DNA from 2 places in the Paeniglutamicibacter psychrophenolicus genome. Region 1 is predicted to be linked to the other one. Evidence: riboswitches for the same ligand, from Rfam matches in the RefSeq annotation. Region 1 holds a riboswitch; the other holds the start of a gene.
What was found. Region 1 has a riboswitch for cyclic di-AMP ahead of JOF46_RS21355 (C40 family peptidase). Riboswitches for the same ligand answer to the same signal wherever they lie in the genome.
Positions count from the first base shown of each region.

Region 2: another riboswitch for cyclic di-AMP. It lies ahead of JOF46_RS17795 (M23 family metallopeptidase); the one in region 1 lies ahead of JOF46_RS21355 (C40 family peptidase).

Region 1 covers NZ_JAGIOE010000001.1:4,753,788-4,758,192, reverse strand. The annotation lists gene JOF46_RS21365 (iron-dependent transcriptional repressor DtxR) at 1-577, shown strand, start outside; cyclic di-AMP (ydaO/yuaA leader) riboswitch at 662-845, shown strand; gene JOF46_RS21360 (M23 family metallopeptidase) at 922-1,857, shown strand; cyclic di-AMP (ydaO/yuaA leader) riboswitch at 1,985-2,139, shown strand; gene JOF46_RS21355 (C40 family peptidase) at 2,295-2,972, shown strand; gene JOF46_RS21350 (HNH endonuclease) at 3,310-3,807, shown strand; gene mobA (molybdenum cofactor guanylyltransferase) at 3,804-4,405, shown strand, end outside.
Region 2 covers NZ_JAGIOE010000001.1:3,923,461-3,927,865, forward strand. The annotation lists gene JOF46_RS17790 (coiled-coil domain-containing protein) at 1-1,237, shown strand, start outside; gene JOF46_RS17795 (M23 family metallopeptidase) at 1,471-2,433, opposite strand; cyclic di-AMP (ydaO/yuaA leader) riboswitch at 2,521-2,692, opposite strand; partial or broken gene JOF46_RS17800 (amino acid permease) at 3,031-3,444, shown strand; gene JOF46_RS17805 (TetR/AcrR family transcriptional regulator) at 3,441-4,106, opposite strand; gene JOF46_RS17810 (alcohol dehydrogenase catalytic domain-containing protein) at 4,174-4,405, opposite strand, start outside.

The sequences.
Region 1 (4,405 bases):
GGTTTCGCAGACGGTGGCCCGCATGGAGCGCGACGGGCTGGTCGTGGTCACCACCGACCGTCACCTCGAACTGACGGAGCATGGTGCGGAAGTCGCCACCGGCGTGATGCGCAAGCACCGCCTGGCCGAACGCCTGCTGGCCGACGTGATCGGCCTGGAGTGGGAGTACGTCCATGAGGAGGCCTGCCGCTGGGAGCACGTGATGAGCGAGCGCGTGGAGCAGCGGCTGTACAAGTTGCTGGGCCACCCGGCGGCTTCCCCGTACGGCAACCCGATCCCGGGGCTCGAGGCGCTGGGAGGGCCAGGATTGGCCGAGATCTCCGTGAGTGTCCAAAATCTCGATTCGGCCCTGCTGGACGGCAACGTGGGCCCGGTCCGCATCGAGCGCCTGGCCGAAACCATCCAGGTGGAACCCGAGCTGCTGGTGCAGCTCGATGAGGGAGGCATCCGCCCAGGTGCCCTAGTCACCCTCGAAAGGGCCGGGGAGTACGTGGTGGTGCGGGTCGAGGGCATCGAGGGTGCGCTGGAGCTTCCGACCGAAGTCAGCGCCCATGTGTTTGTCCGCCGCATGGATTGATAACGGAATTGTAACTTTGGCATAAACCCCGGTAGGGTTTCTCGTTGGGTTGCACTTAGGCAATCCAGTCCTGATCCGGTTCGCATAACCCTACCGGCGGATCCAGGAGCAAGAATTCCCGGTAGGGGCGGAGGACCCATTTCAACCGTTCCCGGCCATTGGCCATGGATCTTGGGGTGAAGTTGAGTCCGCCTAGGTGGGCTCGGCCGAGTTGATCTCATGACTCGAATCCGACAGCTAACTTCGCAGGCGATACATGAGAGGTTGACCATTTGACTCAGCAGCACACTTCCGGCCGCCGCCGTGCGACCGGACCCGTTGATGCTTTGCCTGCTGAAGGCTCATTGGAGCAGATCGTAGACACCGCCCTGAGCGGCGAAAACACTTCCCGACGTCCCGGCCGCCGCGCACTGAGCGTGGTTCCGGAAGCCGTCGAGGCCATTGGTTCCCTGCAGTACACCGGCCGCCGCTTCGATGCGGGCCTGCGCTACGGCGCGTCCCCGGACGCGGCAGCCATTGCAGCCACCGAGATCCCCGTGGCCCTGGCCGCACCCGTGGCCCCGATGGTCGCCCCGGCCGAAGCCGACGAGCTCGACAATGTCATCAAGTTCGCTCCCCGGCCGCAGCGCACCCGCCTGGGGTTCACGCACAAGATCGCCGCGGTTGCCGCCGTTTCCGGCCTGGCCTTCGCCGCCGCATCTCCCGGGCAGGAGCCCGAGAGCGCCGTCGCCGACGCCCAGCGCGTCGCCCAGTCGGTCGTGGTTGATGTCCAGGCACCGACCGGTGACGAGGTCAAGATCGAGCGTGCCTCGCTGACCAGCGAATTCACCAAGGAAGACAAGCTGGCAACGGTCATGACCGCCGCAGGCGGGGATGTCACCAAGATCGCCACGAGCGGTGTACTTGCCCAGCCGGTGGACAGCATTCGACTGACTTCGCGCTTCGGCCACCGCAAGAACCCGACCGGCCCCGGCTACATGAACCACAACGGACTGGACTACGCAGTTCCCATGGGTACGCCGATCAAGGCCGCCGCCGCCGGCACCGTCGTGCAGGCAGCCTGGGCGGGCCACTCCGGCTTCCGCGTGGAGATCGACCACGGGAACGGCTTGCACACCAGCTACAACCACAACTCGTCCTTGAAGGTCACCGTGGGGCAAAAGGTCAAGCGTGGAGAAATTGTCTCGCTCAGTGGCAGCACGGGCAACTCAACCGGCCCCCACCTGCACCTCGAGGTCATCGTCAACGGCAAGTGGGTAAACCCCGAAGGCTGGTTATAACGACAATTGTCACCGTTCCGTGACCGGAACGTGACTTTTGGATTCGCTTCATATATTCTAAGTAAGTGCTCAGGGACCAACCCTGATCACCGCCGTGGGAAGTGCCGAGCACTGCCAGCCCACGGTGTCCGTTCAAAAACTCGTTTGGCAGTGGCGGGGGACCCACTTTCGGTTTCCACACCAGGAAGCCTTGGGGTTAAGTAGTTCGGCCTGGCGGCCGGATTGCCGAGTGACTCCCACTCGAACCCGACAGCTCACCTCGCAGGCATCAGGAGAGGCATTACTACGTGACTACACGTCAAGCATTGGGCCGCCACCGCGCGACCCCGGTTCGGACCAACCCGCTAGAATCCATCTCGAAGGCCGTAGCCTCGAACGCTGGGTCGGTTGGCCGCCAGGCCGCAGTCATTGCAGCCGCATCAGGTCTCGTTTTGACCTTGGGCGTTCCCGCAGCCCAGGGCAACGTATCCCGCGAAGCAAGCGCCGTCCCCGTTGAGGGCCTTTCCGCAGAGCGCGTAGCCGTCAAGGCCGTCTCGGTCTCGACCGAACGTGCCAAGGACCTGAACATCGAGCGCGCAGCGTTCACCTCCAAGCCGGCTCCGGCTCCCGTCGTGATCGCCGTGGCCAACGAGGTCACCCCGCGCTCCACCACTTCCTCGACGCGTTCCAGCAATGCCGACGCCTTTGCGCCGGTAACCCGCTCGAACCGCGGCACCACAGACTCCACCGCCTCGGCACCCAAGGTCAAAAGCGACTCGGTCAACACCGCCAACCTCTCTGGCATCGCGGCAACCGCTGCCAAGTACGTGGGCGTTCCCTACGTATGGGGCGGCAGCACCCCGTCGGGCTGGGATTGCTCCGGCTTCGTCAAGTACGTCTACGCACAGCACGGCATCAACATCGCCCGCGGCACCTCGGCCATCCGTGGCTCGGGCCAGTTCGTTCGCACCTCCAGCCCGAAGCCGGGCGACCTGGTGTTCCAGAACGGTGGCGGCCACGTCGGCATCTACCTCGGTGGCGGCAAGATGATCGGTGCACAGAACCCGACCGTCGACACGATCCTTCACGACGTGACCCGCAACCCGCTCTACGGGTACTACACCCTCAAGGGCTAAGCTCAAGCGTTCCAAGGCCCCCGGGCGATCCGCAAGGATCGACGGGGGCCTTTGTGGTTAATGCCGCCAGCAGGGCCCGTCCGGGACGGCAAGGACGGCCCGCGACGCCCTCGCCAGTGCTCCCGGGAACGGTCGGAACACCCTTGCAGGGGTGTACTGAGGGCAAATTTCCGGTGGATTTTTGAACCAGTTGCCGGCAAATGCGAGCAAAACAGTGATCCATTGTCTTAGGCTAGGGCACAGGAGCCAAAGCCGAGTGCCGCGTGCGCCACCGTGAGGGATTTCCGTCGTGGACGGGTCCCTCTGTTGCGCCGGGTCAGGATCAAAGGATGCGCACATGCGAACCCTTGTACTGAATGCAGGATTTGAACCGCTGGCGGTCATCACCTTCCGCCGGGCACTTCTCCTTGTCCTCACCGGGAAGGCCACCGTCCTTGCCGATGACGACCGGGACCCGGTCGTCGGGGTCAACCAGGTGGTGCCCAGACCCACGGTGATCCTGCTGAACCGCTACATCCGCCTGCCGTACCGCTCCGTCGTCAACGTCTCGCGCCGCGGGGTGCTGCGCCGCGACGGGCACCGCTGCGCATACTGCGGACGAAGCGCCAACACGATCGACCACATCGTGCCGCGGAGCCGCGGCGGCGAGGATTCATGGGAGAATTTAGTAGCGGCATGCCAGGGCTGCAACAGCGCCAAGGGAGACCGGACGCTGGCACAGCTGGGCTGGAAGCTGCGGTTCGCCCCGAGCCGACCGCGAGGCGCCCAGTGGTTCATCACCGAACTGGAACGCCCCGCAGAGGCTTGGAGTCCCTTCTTACGGAGTGCAGCATGAAATTCGATGCGATCATCGTGGCCGGTGGCCGTGGGTCCCGGCTTGGCGGGGTCAGCAAGCCCCTTCTTGAACACCGCGGCGAGACGTTGCTGGAGCATTCGCTCAACGCCGTCCGTGACGCCCAGGCCATCGCCGTGGTCGGCGCCCACGCCCTGGCCGAAGCCGTCACCCGGTACATGGACGGCGCCCCGGACCACCAGCGAGTGGTCATCACCCGGGAATATCCAACCTTTGCCGGTCCCGCCGCGGCGGTCGCCGCCGGACGGGCCGCCCTGGACGACGGACCCGACGACGAAAGCGCGCAGCGCGAAAACGAGGCCTCCGAGCTGACCGTCGTGCTGGCCTCCGATCTCCTGGACCCGGGCCCGGTGGTCGCGGCCCTGCTGGCCGCCACCGACCACCCGGTTCCGGGAACCGAGGCATGGGTACCCCAGGATGCCTCGGGGGTGCTGCAGACTCTCTCCTGCGCGGTCCTCACCTCGTCCCTGCGCGAAGCCATCACCCGGGCCTCCGAACCCCGCGGAAGCCTCGAGAATGCGTCAATGATGCGTCTGCTTGCTACAGTGCAGATGGAACGGTTGAAGCTTCCCGACGCGGA
Region 2 (4,405 bases), 830 kb from region 1:
GGAAATCGCAGCACTGCAGCAGCAGGTCACCGCGAAGAACGCCGAAATCACGGCCAAGCAGGCCCAGATTTCGACGGCGCAGGAGGAGCTCGCAGCGCTGGCCGCCAGCAAGACAACGCTGGAAGCCGACATCACGGATATCACCAAGCAGATCTCGGACATCAAGGGCAACAGCCCCGAGAAGACTCGCCTGCAGGCATTGCGGAAGGCCAAGCAGGAGGAGTTGGCCGCAGTAAACGCCCAGATCAGCAGCAAGAACGCCACGATTGCCGGGTACCAGGGAGACCTGACGACGCTCCAAAACGCGGTCAACACCCTCAATTCCCAACTCCAATCCAAGCAGCAGGAGAGCAGCGCCCTGCAGCAGCAGGCGGCGCCGCTCCAGGCCTCCCTGACCGCCGCCAATGACGCGGTCTCGACCAAGCAAGCCGAGATCGCCGCCCTCAAGGACCAGATCCCCGACCTCCAGGCGGCCATCACCGCAGCCAACGGTGCCGTCGCTACCAAGCAGGGCGAGCTCGAGTCGCTGCAGGGCGAGCTGCGCACGCTTGAGGATGCCGCGGCCGACGCCGCGGCTGCCTTCACGGCGCAGGATCAGGTCCTGGCGGACCTCGAAGCGGCACTGCCGACGCTGACCGAGGGCCTGGCTGCCAGCCAGGAGGCCATCGCCGCCCAAAAGCTTGTCGTCGACAGGCTTAACGGCGATCTGGCCGACGCGACTGCTGCCCACACTGCGGCGCAGTCCGCCGTCGACACGAAGGCCGCCGAGCTCCAGGACCTGCAGGGACAGTTGCCGGACCTTGAGAAGGCAGTACCCGACGCCAATGCCGCGGTGGCTGCGAAGCAAGGCGAGATCGCGGCCCTCAATGGCGACATGGACAAGCTGGTGGCGACCCTCACCGGGCTCAACAGCCAGATCGCAACGAAGGAGGCCGAAATTCTCGACCTCCAGAAGAGGGTGGCTCCGCTGTTGGCACAGCTGAACGGGCTCAACGGCGAAATCAGCGCCACCGAGAACCAGTTGAAGGACCTGCAGGCACAGCTGACCAGGCTCGACATCCAGGTGACGAACGCCCAGGCGGAGCTGAGCACACTTCAGGCGAAGAAGGGCGCAAACAAGGACGCCATTGCAGCACAGAAGAAAACCGTGATCGGCCTGCAGGATCAGCTCGGCACGGTCCAGAACCAGATCCGGGCTGTCGACGGGCAGATAGCGCTTGGGGGCTGCGTCGCCTGATCGGGCGCCCGGCAGGTCCGTCCTGCTGGGCGTCGCCGCCGCGTGAACGGTTCGGATGGGAAGGAAGGGATCGGCCGCAATGGCCGGTCCCTTCCTGCGTGCCCGGCAGGACTGACCATGACAGGTGTGGATGGCCCCGGCAGGACTGCTCTCCCGGGGCCACACGTACCGGGCCGCGGAAAATAGGCGCATGCAAAGACCGCGTTCCAAACACGGAACGATGGCAGTTGTAGTTAGAGGCGGCTCTCCGGGTTGATCCACTTGCCGTTGACAATGACCTCGAGGTGCAGGTGGGGACCGGTCGAATTGCCCGTGCTGCCGGAAAGCGCGACAACTTCGCCGACCGTGACCTTTTGTCCCACGGAGACCTTCAGGACCGAGTTGTGGTTGTAGCTGGTTTCCAGCCCGTTGCCGTGGTCGATCTGCACCCGGTATCCGGAGTGGCCGGCCCATTCGGCCTGCACGACGGTGCCGGAGGCGCTGGCCTTGACGGGCGTTCCCATGGGAACGGCGTAGTCCAGGCCGTTGTGGTTCATGTACCCGGCTCCGGTCGGGTTCTTGCGGAAACCGAAGCGCGAAGTCAACCGGATGCTGTCAACCGGCTGAGCCAGGGCTCCAACGGCGGGGATCTTGGTGACGTTTCCGCCGGCAGCGGTCGTGGTCGATCCGGGCTTGTCTGTCTTGGTGGCATCTTTCACGGCGGCGGTGGTGACGGGTGCCGGCTTGACGTACTTGCTGGTCACCGAGGCGCGATCTACCGTGAGCTTGTCGTTGGCCGGGGCACTGACATCTGCGACAGTGGTCTGGGCGACGCGCTGGGGATCAGCGACAACTTCGTCCGTTTCCGGCGCGGGGGCGGCAGCGAATGCCAGGCCGGCCACGGCGGCGACTGCGGCGAGCTTGTGCGCAAACCCGAGTCGAGGGCGCCGGGTCCGGGGTGCGGACTTCAGAACGTGGTCCAGCTTGTCCGCTTCGGCGGGCATCGCCAGCGAGACCGGCCGGGCACCAGGCGCGGGAGGGATTTCGGTGGCGGCGATGGATGCCGCATCCGGGGAGGCGGCATAGCGCGGGCCAGCCACAAAGCGGCGGCCACCGTACTGCTGGGTTTCAGGAGTCTCGGCGGAATCCGGGACCGCGCTTGATGCGCGTCGGCCGGGGCGCCGGGAAGTGCTTTCGCCGTTCGGCGCGGTGTCCACGATCTGTTCCATGGAACCGCTGGCAGGCGAAGCATCAATGGGGTTGGGCGCGCGGCGGCGCCCGGAATTTTGCTGCAGGGTCAAATGATTACCTCTCATGTGTCGCCTGCGAAGTTAGCTGTCGGATTCGAGTCATGAGATCAACTCGGCCGAGCCCGCCAAGGCGGACTCAACTTCACCCCGAGATCCATGGTCCAAGACCAGGAACGGTTGAATGGGTCCTCCGCCCCTACCGGGAATTCTTGAGCCGCGATCCGCCGGTAGGGTTGTGCGAACCGGATCGGGACTGGGTTGCGCAAATGCAACCAGAGGTAAAACCCTACGAGGTACAAGTAAAAGTTACAATTTCGTTATCAATCCATGGATCTGACAAACACATGGGCACTGGCTGCGAGCGGAAGCTCCAGCGCGCCTTCGATCCCTGCGCCCGCATCATGAGGTCCTACCGGTCCTCTTCGCGGTGACTAGTGCCCGGGGCAGAAGCCGACATCGTCGAGCTACACCAGCGGCTCCAGCTCCAACTGGATGATTTTGGCCGGGCACTCCCCCGGGACGCCATCTTAAACGTGAGCAAGAAGACAGTCGGCCCGGGATCGGCAACGGTTGTGCCGCGATGGGCTGCTCCCGGGTTGGTTCTTCAAGACCGACCGCCACGGAACACCCCAGCGCGTCACCTGGATCGCCGGCATCGCCTCCGCGCTGCTGGCGCGAGTCTTCCCGATCAGGGCCGTCGCGGACCTGACCAACATCGGCACCCTCGCCGCCTTCGTGGTTGTCTGCCTGTCCGTGATCATCTTCCGGCTGCCCTTCATGCCGGTGGTCCCCGCATTCGGCATGCCGGCCTGGAGAGTTCCCGATGCTGCAGCTGCACCGGGAGACGTGGCTGAAGTTCGTCATCTGGCTGGTGGTCGGCCTGGCCAGCTAGCTCACCTAGGACGCAAGCACTCGCTCATGAACCCGGACAGCCCCCGGCTCGGTGAACGCGTGGTGCTGCCGCACGGGGAAACCTAGGGCGTGAAAAGCGGCTCAATTTGAACACTCAGTCGTTTTTGAAGCCGTTCCCAAAAGTCGTCTGCTGAAAACTGGCGTACAGGCGATCTTAAGACTTCATGGATATAGGTTCCATTGCAGTTTTGGGCCACCACGCGTGATTCCACATCTGGACTGAAGAACCCCGAATCAGCAGCGGAATCCAAGATGGACGAAACCAGATTGATAATTCGATCGCCTTGCGCGACGCTTTGCGCTCCGAGTTGGCTGCCTGCCCGAAACCCGTAGTGAAGGTAACTAGTCACGTTTTCGGGGTCGGCACCAAAGAACTTTGCGCGCTCCTCGAATACGGCATACACACGCGCTATGTAATCCGCTGCGGTTCGGGAACTCGGCGCAGTGTGCAGATCGGCTGCTTCAATCGAGTCGATCGCCTGATTCATGTTTTCACCGATGGTCAATAGCAACAGTTCATGTTTGGTGGTCACGTATCGGAATAGAGTTGCTTCCCCCACCCCGGCACGTTCGGCTACTTCCTTCGTCGTGGTTTGTTCATAGCCCCGCTCGTTGAAGAGCTCCTCGGCCGCTGCACGGATTCTCCGAAGGCGCTCCAGACGAGACCGTTCGCGAAGCCCCAAGCCCGCTTCTTCTGGGGACTCATTGGCCAGAGCCATAGTTTCCATCACCGGTAGTACTTCCTTTGCTCTTGGAGCTTGTACCAATCGTTGGGCGTCGAATTCCTATTAGACATTACGGCTGTTCAAACGAGATGATCTGGCGCACGGCTTTTCCTTGGGCCAATGCATCCATAGCTTCGTTAATCTTATCCAGTGTGATCACTGAAGACGTAAGCTTCTCGACAGGCAATTTGCCCTCCCGCCACATTTGCTCGTAGCGCGGTATATCCCGGCTTGGAACCGCAGATCCGAGATACGAACCAACGATAGTTCGTGCTTCGGCTGTGAGCCCAAGGGGTTCGATC